DNA from 2 places in the Ewingella sp. C233 genome. Region 1 is predicted to be linked to the other one. Evidence: predicted binding sites of a transcription regulator. Region 1 holds the regulator's gene; the other holds the start of a gene.
What was found. Region 1 encodes PhoB, which activates phosphate uptake and scavenging genes when phosphate is short. Its sites were predicted from a motif close to CTGTCATAAAACTGNCNNAT; they were not measured.
Positions count from the first base shown of each region.

Region 2: a site for PhoB is predicted at 1,733-1,752, ahead of opgB (phosphatidylglycerol--membrane-oligosaccharide glycerophosphotransferase). Genes of this name have one in related genera too.

Region 1 covers NZ_JBUZRI010000001.1:124,231-129,448, forward strand. Annotated here, with positions in the region: gene sbcD (exonuclease subunit SbcD) at 1-533, opposite strand, end outside; gene phoB (phosphate response regulator transcription factor PhoB) at 775-1,464, shown strand; gene phoR (phosphate regulon sensor histidine kinase PhoR) at 1,552-2,877, shown strand; gene ACZRKO_RS00640 (cobalamin-independent methionine synthase II family protein) at 3,115-4,218, shown strand; gene brnQ (branched-chain amino acid transport system II carrier protein) at 4,663-5,218, shown strand, end outside.
Region 2 covers NZ_JBUZRI010000001.1:848,368-853,585, reverse strand. Annotated here, with positions in the region: gene opgB (phosphatidylglycerol--membrane-oligosaccharide glycerophosphotransferase) at 1-1,603, opposite strand, end outside; gene ACZRKO_RS03915 (ABC transporter ATP-binding protein) at 1,912-2,628, opposite strand; gene ACZRKO_RS03910 (ABC transporter ATP-binding protein) at 2,625-3,521, opposite strand; gene livM (high-affinity branched-chain amino acid ABC transporter permease LivM) at 3,518-4,804, opposite strand; gene ACZRKO_RS03900 (ABC transporter permease subunit) at 4,814-5,218, opposite strand, start outside.

The sequences.
Region 1 (5,218 bases):
CGTTCACGTTCGGCCACGGCGGCCTGATAAAGTGCGTCATAATGTGCGGCGATGGCTTCCTGCAATGCCAGCTGCTTGTCGCTACCGGACTGACCAGCCTGACTGGCAATCAAATCACGAGGGCGCAGGAACGGAATGGCGCACAGCACCGCTCCGGGCGTGCCGTCACGTTGATGAAGCACCAGAATCTGCTGCGACAAATCTTCGCCGACGGTAGCAATCACCCGGGTATTGAGGCAGGAGAGCAGTTCGCGTGACTCATTAAGCGTCGCAACCGAATCGTGATTTCCGGCCAGAACAATTAACTGGCAGCCGGTTTTTTGCAGTTCCACCACAAAGCGGTTATACAGTTCGCGCGCATAACTCGGTGGGGAGCCGGTATCGAAGATATCTCCGGCCACAATCACGGCGTCAACCTGATGATTTTCCACCTGTTCCGTCAGCCAGCGTAAAAACGCCTGATGCTCGGCGGCACGGCTTTTGGTGAAAAAGTACTGACCAAGATGCCAGTCTGAAGTATGGATCAGGCGCATGAAACTCCCGTGATGAAGTGTGCCACGATGCAGTGTCGCAAAGAGTGTCGCAAAGTATAAACGCCAGCAGGGTCGGCTGTCCCTGATAAATCAGCCGGATTTCAGCGGCATGACGTAATAATGAAGGCTTAGCTACACTTAGTTCGGTTGCTGGTTTTTTTTCATAAATCTGTCACAAAACTGACGCATAATGCCTCCCGCAATCAAACAATTGATCGCTAACCTATTGGCAGGATCTACGATGGCTAGACGTATATTAGTGGTTGAAGATGAAGCTCCGATCCGTGAAATGGTCTGCTTCGTACTGGAACAGAATGGCTATCAGGCAATTGAAGCAGAAGATTTTGACTCGGCAATCGCTCGGTTAATCGAACCTTTCCCCGAACTTATTTTACTCGACTGGATGCTACCGGGCGGTTCCGGCATACAGTTCATCAAACACCTTAAACGCGAAGCGTTAACGCGTGAAATCCCTGTCATGATGCTGACGGCACGTGGTGAAGAAGAAGACCGGGTGCGCGGGCTGGAAGTGGGTGCTGACGACTACATCACCAAACCGTTCTCACCGAAAGAGCTGGTGGCGCGTATTAAAGCCGTGATGCGCCGGATTTCACCGATGGCGGTGGAAGAGGTGATCGACATGCAGGGCCTGATCCTCGACCCGTCATCACACCGCGTGATGGCGAACGAGCAGGCGCTCGACATGGGCCCGACCGAGTTCAAACTTCTGCACTTCTTTATGACCCATTCCGAACGTGTTTACAGCCGCGAACAGTTGCTCAATAACGTTTGGGGCACTAACGTGTATGTGGAAGATCGCACAGTGGACGTTCATATCCGTCGCCTGCGCAAAGCGTTGGAAACCAGCGGGCACGATCGGATGATTCAAACCGTACGTGGGACCGGGTACCGGTTCTCAACACGCTACTAATATCCGTCATACTTCAAGCTGCAGGCGACTTGAATTATTTAGGGTAACGAATCATTTAGGGTAGAGAACAACTGACGGAGTTACTGTGTGTTAGAACGTCTGTCCTGGAAACGGCTGGCCGGGGAACTGTTCCTGTTCTGCCTGCCGGCGCTGATCATCGGTATTTTCTTCGGCCATTTCGGATGGCTGCTTTTTGCGTCCCTGCTGGCGGCGCTGGGCTGGAACTATTATAACCAGCTTAAACTCTCTCATTGGCTGTGGCTCGACCGCAGCATTACTCCGCCAAATGGCCGCTGGAGCTGGGAACCGCTGTTTTATGGCCTTAACCAGATGCAGATGCGCAACCGACGGCGGCGGCGTGAACTCGGTCAACTGATCAAACGTTTTCGCAGCGGCGCAGAATCGCTGCCTGATGCGGTAGTGCTGGCGACCGAAGAGGGGAATATTTTCTGGTGCAACGGTCTGGCGCAGGAGCTGCTGGGCTTTCGCTGGCCGGAAGATAACGGGCAGCATATTTTCAACTTGCTGCGTTACCCGGAATTTCGCGCCTGGGTGCAGAACCGCGACTTTGACCGTGCCCTGAATTTACAGCTGAACAACGATCACTATGTCGAATTCCGTGTCATGCCTTATTCGGAAGGGCAGTTGCTGATGGTGGCGCGCGACGTCACTCAGATGCGCCAGCTCGAAGGTGCCCGTCGCAACTTCTTCGCCAACGTCAGCCATGAATTACGCACGCCGCTGACGGTGTTGCAGGGCTATCTGGAGATGATGGAAGACGAGAAGCTGGAAGAGCCTTTTCGCAGCAAAGCGCTGGACACAATGCAGGAGCAGACCCGTCGCATGGACGGGCTGGTTAAGCAACTGCTGACGCTTTCGCGCATTGAAGCCGCCGCGAATATTGATCTCAATGAGCGGGTGGATATGCCGCTGATGCTGGGAATGCTTGAACGGGAAGTGCAGACGCTGAGCAGTGGCCGTCACGACATCGTGTTTCGCGTTAACGACAAATTGCAGGTGTTTGGCAATGAAGATCAGCTGCGCAGCGCGGTCTCGAACCTGGTCTATAACTCGGTCAATCACACGCCAGCGGGTACCCGGATTGAAGTCAGCTGGCAGCAGACGCCACTCGGTGCGCAATTTCAGGTCAGCGATAACGGACCGGGTATTGCCCCTCAGCATTTACCACGCCTGACGGAGCGTTTTTATCGCGTTGATAAGGCCCGTTCCCGCCAGACCGGCGGCAGCGGACTGGGGCTGGCGATCGTCAAACATGCACTCAGCCACCACAACGCCAAGCTCGATATCATCAGTGAAGTGGGCACCGGCACCCGCTTTATGTTCACTCTGCCGCAACGGCTGATTGTACCTGCGGGGCAAAACAGCGGAGTACGGGTTAAGCATCCGGAATAAACCGGAAAGCTGCTGACAGAGCAGCTTTCCCTTTTTGCCTTGCACGAATCTCATCGCCATCATGAATTTCCTTCACGTCCCATGAAAAATCCTCGTTTGTCGGTGAAACCTTGGCATGACAGGATAGCCTTAAAGATGTTTAGCCATCTGGATGGCTTTATGTAACTTTAAGTGATTATTCACTTTGTGAATCATTGGCTCCCTGCCTCTGGCGGGAGGCACCTTCAGGAGATTTTCATGCAACGTACTCTTCCCCCTTTCCGTGCTGACGTGGTAGGCAGTTTTTTACGTCCGGCGGCCATTAAGCATGCGCGTAAGCAATTCCAGGCGGGTGAGATTGATGCCGGCCAGCTGCGCGCAGTAGAAGATACCGAGATCCGCCGCGTGGTTGAGCTACAGCGTGAAGCCGGTTTGCAAGTGGTTACTGACGGTGAGTTTCGCCGCGCGTGGTGGCATTTCGATTTCTTCGAGGGGCTGGACGGCGTAGAAGGTTACGATGCAGTTCAGGGGATTCAGTTCAACGGCGTACAAACCAAAGCGCGCAGCATCAAAGTCACCGGCAAGCTGGGGTTTAGTGACCACCCGATGCTGGAAGATTTCCGCTTCCTGAAAAGCATCAGCGGTTCTGCCACACCGAAAATGACGATCCCGAGCCCAAGCGTGATGCATTTTCGCGGCGGCCGTGACGCAATCAGCAAAGAGATTTACCCGGATCTGAACGCCTATTTTGACGATCTGGCGCAGTTGTATCGTGACGCAATCAAAGCGTTCTATGACGCTGGCTGCCGTTATCTGCAACTCGACGATACCGTCTGGGCGTATCTGTGCTCGGAAGATCAGAAGAAGCAAATTCGCGAACGCGGTGATTCTCCGGAAGAGTTAGCGCGTACTTACGCCGGTGTGCTGAACAAAGCGATTGCCGGTAAACCCGACGATCTGGTGATTGGTCTGCATGTTTGTCGGGGCAATTTCCGCTCGACCTGGATCTCCGAAGGCGGGTATGAGCCGGTAGCTGAGATTCTGTTCGGCGGCGTCAACATCGATGCGTTCTTCCTGGAGTATGACAACGAGCGCTCCGGTGGCTTCGCGCCTTTACGTTTCATCAAGCCGGGTCATCAGCAGGCCGTTCTGGGCTTAATCACCACTAAATCTGGCGAACTGGAGCTGGCGAAAACGGTGGAAAGCCGTCTTGCAGAAGCGGCCGAATTCCTTGATATCAACCAGATTTGCCTCAGCCCGCAGTGTGGGTTTGCCTCAACGGAAGAGGGAAACAGCCTGAGTGAAGAGCAGCAGTGGGAGAAGCTGAAACGGGTCGTAGATATCGCTGCCCGTATTTGGTGACCTGAAAAACTAGTAGGTTAACCTTCTGTTAACACTTTATAAACGTGCGTGAAATGACTGTAATCTGGTAGTTTTGCGCACTTTTATTGTCAATCGTGCATATCTTGTGCTTCGTATGTTCATAAATCATACATATCATGTGACGTGTTTTAACGCTTATTTAGTGGTATTTACTGCTTTGTTGTAATTATCTGGTGGAAGACTCTGCTTTTTGGATCGCGACTTGCCTTTCCGCACTATAAACGTTTACCTTAGCTCCCGCTGTCGCTCGATACTCCCTGCATAACAACATCTTTATCTGCATATCATCAGGCGTTTATAAGCTCCTTTCTGCCCTCACATCGATGTTAACGCGCGCTCATCGCGGCGTTGTCTCATGACGAAAGAGCAGGGTGCCAGCAACGGTCACTTTTATTCATTTGAACAGGCAACACGACACCAATCATGAGTACTCGTTTAGCAAGCAAAGATATTCTGGCGCTGGGTTTTATGACCTTCGCCTTATTCGTCGGTGCAGGGAACATTATTTTCCCACCGATGGTCGGCTTACAGGCTGGCCATGAAGTCTGGTGGGCAGCTGCCGGCTTTATGGTGACGGCGGTTGGCCTTCCGGTGATGACCGTGATCGCGCTGGCGCGCGTCGGTGGTGGTGTTGACGCCCTGAGTACGCCGATTGGCCGTGCGGCCGGTTTACTGCTGGCGACGGTCTGTTATCTCGCCGTGGGTCCGCTGTTCGCCACGCCGCGTACGGCAACGGTTTCTTTCGAAGTCGGGATCGCGCCACTGACCGGTGACGGCCCGATGCCGCTGTTCATCTATAGCGTGATCTACTTTGCGCTGGTGATTGGCATTTCCCTCTATCCGGGGAAATTGCTCGATACTGTCGGCCACTTCCTCGCGCCGTTGAAAATTGTCGCGCTGGGTGTATTGGGCATTGCCGCCGTGTTGTGGCCTGCGGGCCAAAGTATTCCGGCGACAGAAGTCTATCAAACTGTGCCGT
Region 2 (5,218 bases), 720 kb from region 1:
GTGTTGACAGGTAAACGTCAAACATCGGCTCAATTTTGTTGGGGGTGACTTTCAGAATAAACGGCGCTTTTATCGCCATGCCGGAGAAGGTAAAGGTATTGGCTTTATTATCCACCACATATTTGCTGATACTGTTCGGGAAGCCCCACTGCTTGATCACCGCTGGTTTCCAGCCGTCGATTTTCTCGTCGATATTCATAAACTGCGTCGCCAGTGACGTACTCGATATACCGCTGCGGCCAAGACCAATGAAGTTATCACCGCCCATAATATCGAGCACCGTGGCACCGTTATCGATGGTGCTGCGTTTAACGTTATTCAGTTCAGCCTGCGGGTTGCGGCCGTCCATCACGAAGAACAGATCTTTGCGGTTTTTCTTCGTCAGGATGTCATACGCGGTGTTATTCATCGCCAGATGGTCAGAGCTCACGACGATAATGGTGTTGTCGTAATAGCCGGAAGCTTTGATTTTGTCGATAAATGCCGCCACCAGTTGCTGGCTGCACGCCACTGCGCTCAGTGAGCGGTTCTCTTTTTTATTGTAGAAATACTCTTTTTTGGTGCAACCGCGCGAGATAAAACCGTCCGGATGGTGGGTATCCACCGTCAGGGTAAACAGCGAGAAAGGCTTACCGGCCTTGCTCAGTTCAATAAATTTTTTAAAGACTTCGTCCAGCAAAGTGTCGTCGTACCAGCCCCAGTCATTTTTATACTTAGGATCGGCCACTGTGCTGCGCAGTTCGTTGTAACCGTATAAATAGTCGAACCCGTGCGAGGTGAGGAAGGTTCCTTTACCGGCAAATGCCAGTTCCGCGCCCTGATAGAAATAGTTTTGATAGCCCGCCGCTTTGAGCACATCACCCAGGCAAACATTTTCCGGATAGAAGGTGGAAAGCGCGCTGGAAGCGTTACCGTCAAACGGCGCAAACAGCGGAATTCCGCACTGGGATGAGACCATACCGGCGATGGTGTAACCGGTCCCCGGCACCTGACGCGTGGCAGTAAAATCGATGCTGGCATCTTTGTGGCGTGCAAGTTCAGTGGTCAGCCCCGGGAAGGTCTGCTCATCGAAATAGGTTCTCTCCAGACTTTCGCCATAGATATAAACCAAATTCGGCTTTTTACCTTTAATCACCTTCTGTGGCACTTTGTAGTAGTCGTCAAAGTCGGCAGTGTCGCCACTGATTTGGGTTTTCACCAGCCGCGAAATGTTTTGGAACGCCTGCGTTGAGCCGACAGAAAACACCGCCAGCACCACGGCCAGTACGCTGAATTTCCAGCTGCTGTTATGGCTTTTGCGTTTTTTCAGGCACCAGACCAGCAGGCTGACAATCACCGCCAGCGCGACTACCAGACCCGAAAATGGCAGAATATATTTGGTCAGCCCCGCGCCTTTGAGGCTGCTGGTCACGGTGTAGAGCACCGCGTCGGTGATACCGTCGCCGGTAAAATAGTTACTGCCGATCAGCACCAGATTCAGAATGACGTATAAACAGAGGAAAAATAGCAACAGGGAAAACCAGACTCGCCCCGCAGAGGCCCGCCGTATATAGAGAAAAATGGACGATATAAAGAACAGGAATGAAACCAAATCTGAGACCATCTGCTGCGACCTGCGACATAAAAAGGTTAAAAACGGGGATCATGCCTGCGATGCGCAGGGGCCGTAAAAAACGGGGATGCGCTATATAGCGTAATAAAATCAGCAGGGTCAACGACTGTTTACTGCCTGATGCCACGAAAGTGTCATAAAGCCACAAAACATCCAAAAAATGTGATCTGATTCGCGCATTGCCGTAGTAAATTGTTCACTTAGATTCAATTATGTCGCAACATTCAGCAGCAGCAAGTTAAATTGTGCGGATGCCCGCAGGCCCGCACAATTTCGGTTAATTCTCAGGTGAAAACCGCTCAGATCCCGCCTAAGTAAGCCTTGCGCACTTCGCTGTCCCCCAGCAAATCCGCCCCGCTGCCGGTCATGCGGATCTGGCCATTCACCATCACATATCCCCGGTCTGAGAGCTTCAGCGCATGGTGCGCATTCTGTTCCACCAAAAATATCGTCATGCCACCCCGCGCCAGTTCCCGCAGCGTCTGGAAAATCTGCTTAACGATGATTGGCGCCAGCCCGAGGCTCGGTTCGTCCAGTAGCAGCAGTTTTGGCCGGCTCATCAGCGCACGCGCTATCGCCAGCATCTGCTGCTCACCACCGGATAAGGTCATCGCCCGCTGTTTTCGCCGCTCTTTCAGGCGGGGAAACAGCTCAAACAGGGTTTGCAGATCCTCAATTGCGTATTTATCGCCAATGGGAATGGTGCCCATCAGCAGGTTCTCCTCGACGGTCATATCAGGAAATACCCGCCGCCCTTCCGGCGACTGGGCAATGCCGCCGGAGGCAATAAAGTGCGTGGGCTTGCGGCTGATATCTTCGCCGCGAAACAAAATTTGCCCGCTGCGGATATGCGGCTGGCCGAAAATCGACATCAACAGGGTCGATTTTCCTGCGCCGTTGGCACCAATCAGTGCCACGGTTTCCCCCTGATTCACCGTCAGCGAGACGTTCTGCAACGCCTGGATCGCACCGTAATAGACGTTCACATCGCGAAATTCGAGCATGGCTTCACTCACCGGTCAGTCTCCTCGTCATCCGCGCCCAGATAGGCCGCAATCACCCGTTCGTCATGCGCAATCACCTGCGGCGTACCTTTGGCAATCACGTCGCCGTGGTCGAGCACAATGATGTGGTCGGAAATTTCCATCACCATGCCCATGTCGTGTTCAATCAACAGCACCGTGATCTGATGGTGGTCACGCAGGAAACGGATGATTTTACTCAGCGCCCGCGTTTCCACCGGGTTCAGACCCGCCGCCGGTTCATCCAGACAGACAACCTCAGGCCCCGTACACATGGCGCGGGCGATCTCCAGCCGCCGCTGCTGGCCGTAAGACATCTCACCGGCAAGCCGGTTGGCGCACTCCACCAAATCCACCACTTCCAGCCAGTAAAATGCGCGGTCCAGCGCGCGCTCTTCCGCCTGCCGGTAGCCCGGCGTATTGAGAATACCGGTGATCAGATTGCGGTTAGTCTGCATGTGCTGGGCCACCAGCAGGTTTTCCACCACCGACATGTCGCGGAACAGGCGGATATTCTGGAAGGTACGGGCCAGTCCGGCGCGGTTGACCTGATGAGTACCACCGAACATTTTATAGAACAACCGCCGCCCAAACCGTGGCGGATTCAGCCAGTCACCGGGCTGGAATTTCTGCCCGAGCACCTGGATCACATTGGTGGTTTTCAGACGGGTATTGAGCAGAATAGTGCCGCCGCTGGCTTTATAGAAACCGGTCAGGCAGTTGAATACCGTGGTTTTTCCGGCTCCGTTGGGGCCAATCAGCGCCGTAATCGAACCGCGTTTCACCTCAAGATTGACGTCATTAAGCGCTTTGATGCCGCCGAAATGCATCATCAGGTGTTCGACGCAAAGAATGTTGTCGCTGGTCTGCGTAAACACTTCACTCATGGCGCGACTCCTTTACGCACGGCAAACCCGCTGCGGCTGATGCGCATTAATCCGCGCGGCCGCCAGATCATCATCACTACCATCAGCACGCCAAACAGCAGGACGCGATATTCGGCAAAACTGCGCAGCAACTCGGGGGCAACGGTAAGTACAAACGCCGCCAGCACCACCCCGAGGGTTGATCCCATCCCGCCCAGCACGACAATGGCGAGGATCAAGGCGGATTCAAAAAAGGTGAACGACGTCGGGTTAACGAACCCCTGATAAGTGGCAAAAAATACCCCCGCCAGCCCGGCTGTTGAGGCCCCGAGCGTAAAGGCTGAGAGCTTGACCAGTACGTGATTCAACCCCATCGCCCGACAAGCGATCTCATCTTCCCGCAGCGCTTCCCACGCACGGCCAATCGGCATGCGGGTCAGCCGGTGTTTGATGTAGAGCACCAGCAGTACCACCAGAATCAGGATGCCGTAGATAAAGATGAATTTCAGATTGGGGTTATAGGGAATATGCAGGAATTCGTGAATGGGCACGCCGCCCTCTTTCGCCCTCCGGCCAAACTCCAGACCGAAAAAGGTCGGCGGCGGCGCGGAGATGCCGTTCGGCCCGCCGGTAAAACTGACCCAGTTGTTGAGCACCAGCCGAATGATTTCCCCAAAGCCCAGCGTGACAATCGCCAGATAGTCACCGTGCATACGCAGCACCGGAAAGCCCAGAAGCGCACCCGCCATGGCTGCCATAATGGCTGCGATGGGCAGCATCGACCAGAACCCCAGCCCGAGATATTGATAGCCGAGCGCCAGCCCGTAAGCGCCGATGGCGTAAAAGGCCACGTACCCGAGATCCAGCAGGCCCGCAAGCCCGACCACGATATTCAGCCCGAGCCCCAGCAGCACGTAAATCAACCCCAGAATAGCCACGGTCAGAATGTATTTGGTCGCCACAAACGGAAAGAAAGCCGCCAGCACCAGGATCAGCGGAATGACCCAGCGCAGATTACTTTTGTGCCCCACGGGCCTTACGTAAACGCCCGCGCTGTCGGCTTCAAAACGCTGCATCGCCCGCTGGCCGGTGGACGTCTGTAAGAACACGCTGAGCAGAAAACGCCCGGCCATCACTGCGGCAACTATCCACACCAGCCGCAGCGCGTGAAAATTAAAGCTGTAGCCGTCGAGCACCACGCCGACAATCGGCCCGAAGATAATTAAGGCGATAAGCCCGGCCAGTACCGCGTCCAGCAGGCAGGGTTTGAGTTGAATACGCGAGGGCATTGTGTGTTCAGACATCATTCCCCCTTAGACCTTAGCCACAACGGGACGGCCAAGCAGCCCCTGCGGACGGAAAATCAAAATAACCACCAGCAGCCCGAAGGAGAAAACGTCTTTGTAATCGGAATTCACCATGCCCGAGAACTGCGCTTCGGCAATACCTAAAATCAGCCCGCCGAGCATGGCACCAGGCAACGAGCCGATGCCCCCCAGCACCGCCGCCGTAAAAGCTTTGATGCCAATGATAAACCCGGCGTAAAAATCGAAAGTGCCATAGTTCATGGTCACCAGCACACCCGCCAGCCCTGCCATCGCCGCGCCAATCATAAACACCAGCGAGATCACCCGATCGGTGTTAATACCGAGGATCGAGGCCATTTTGCGATCCTGCTGTGTGGCCCGACACATACGGCCCAGTTTGGTGTGCCCGAT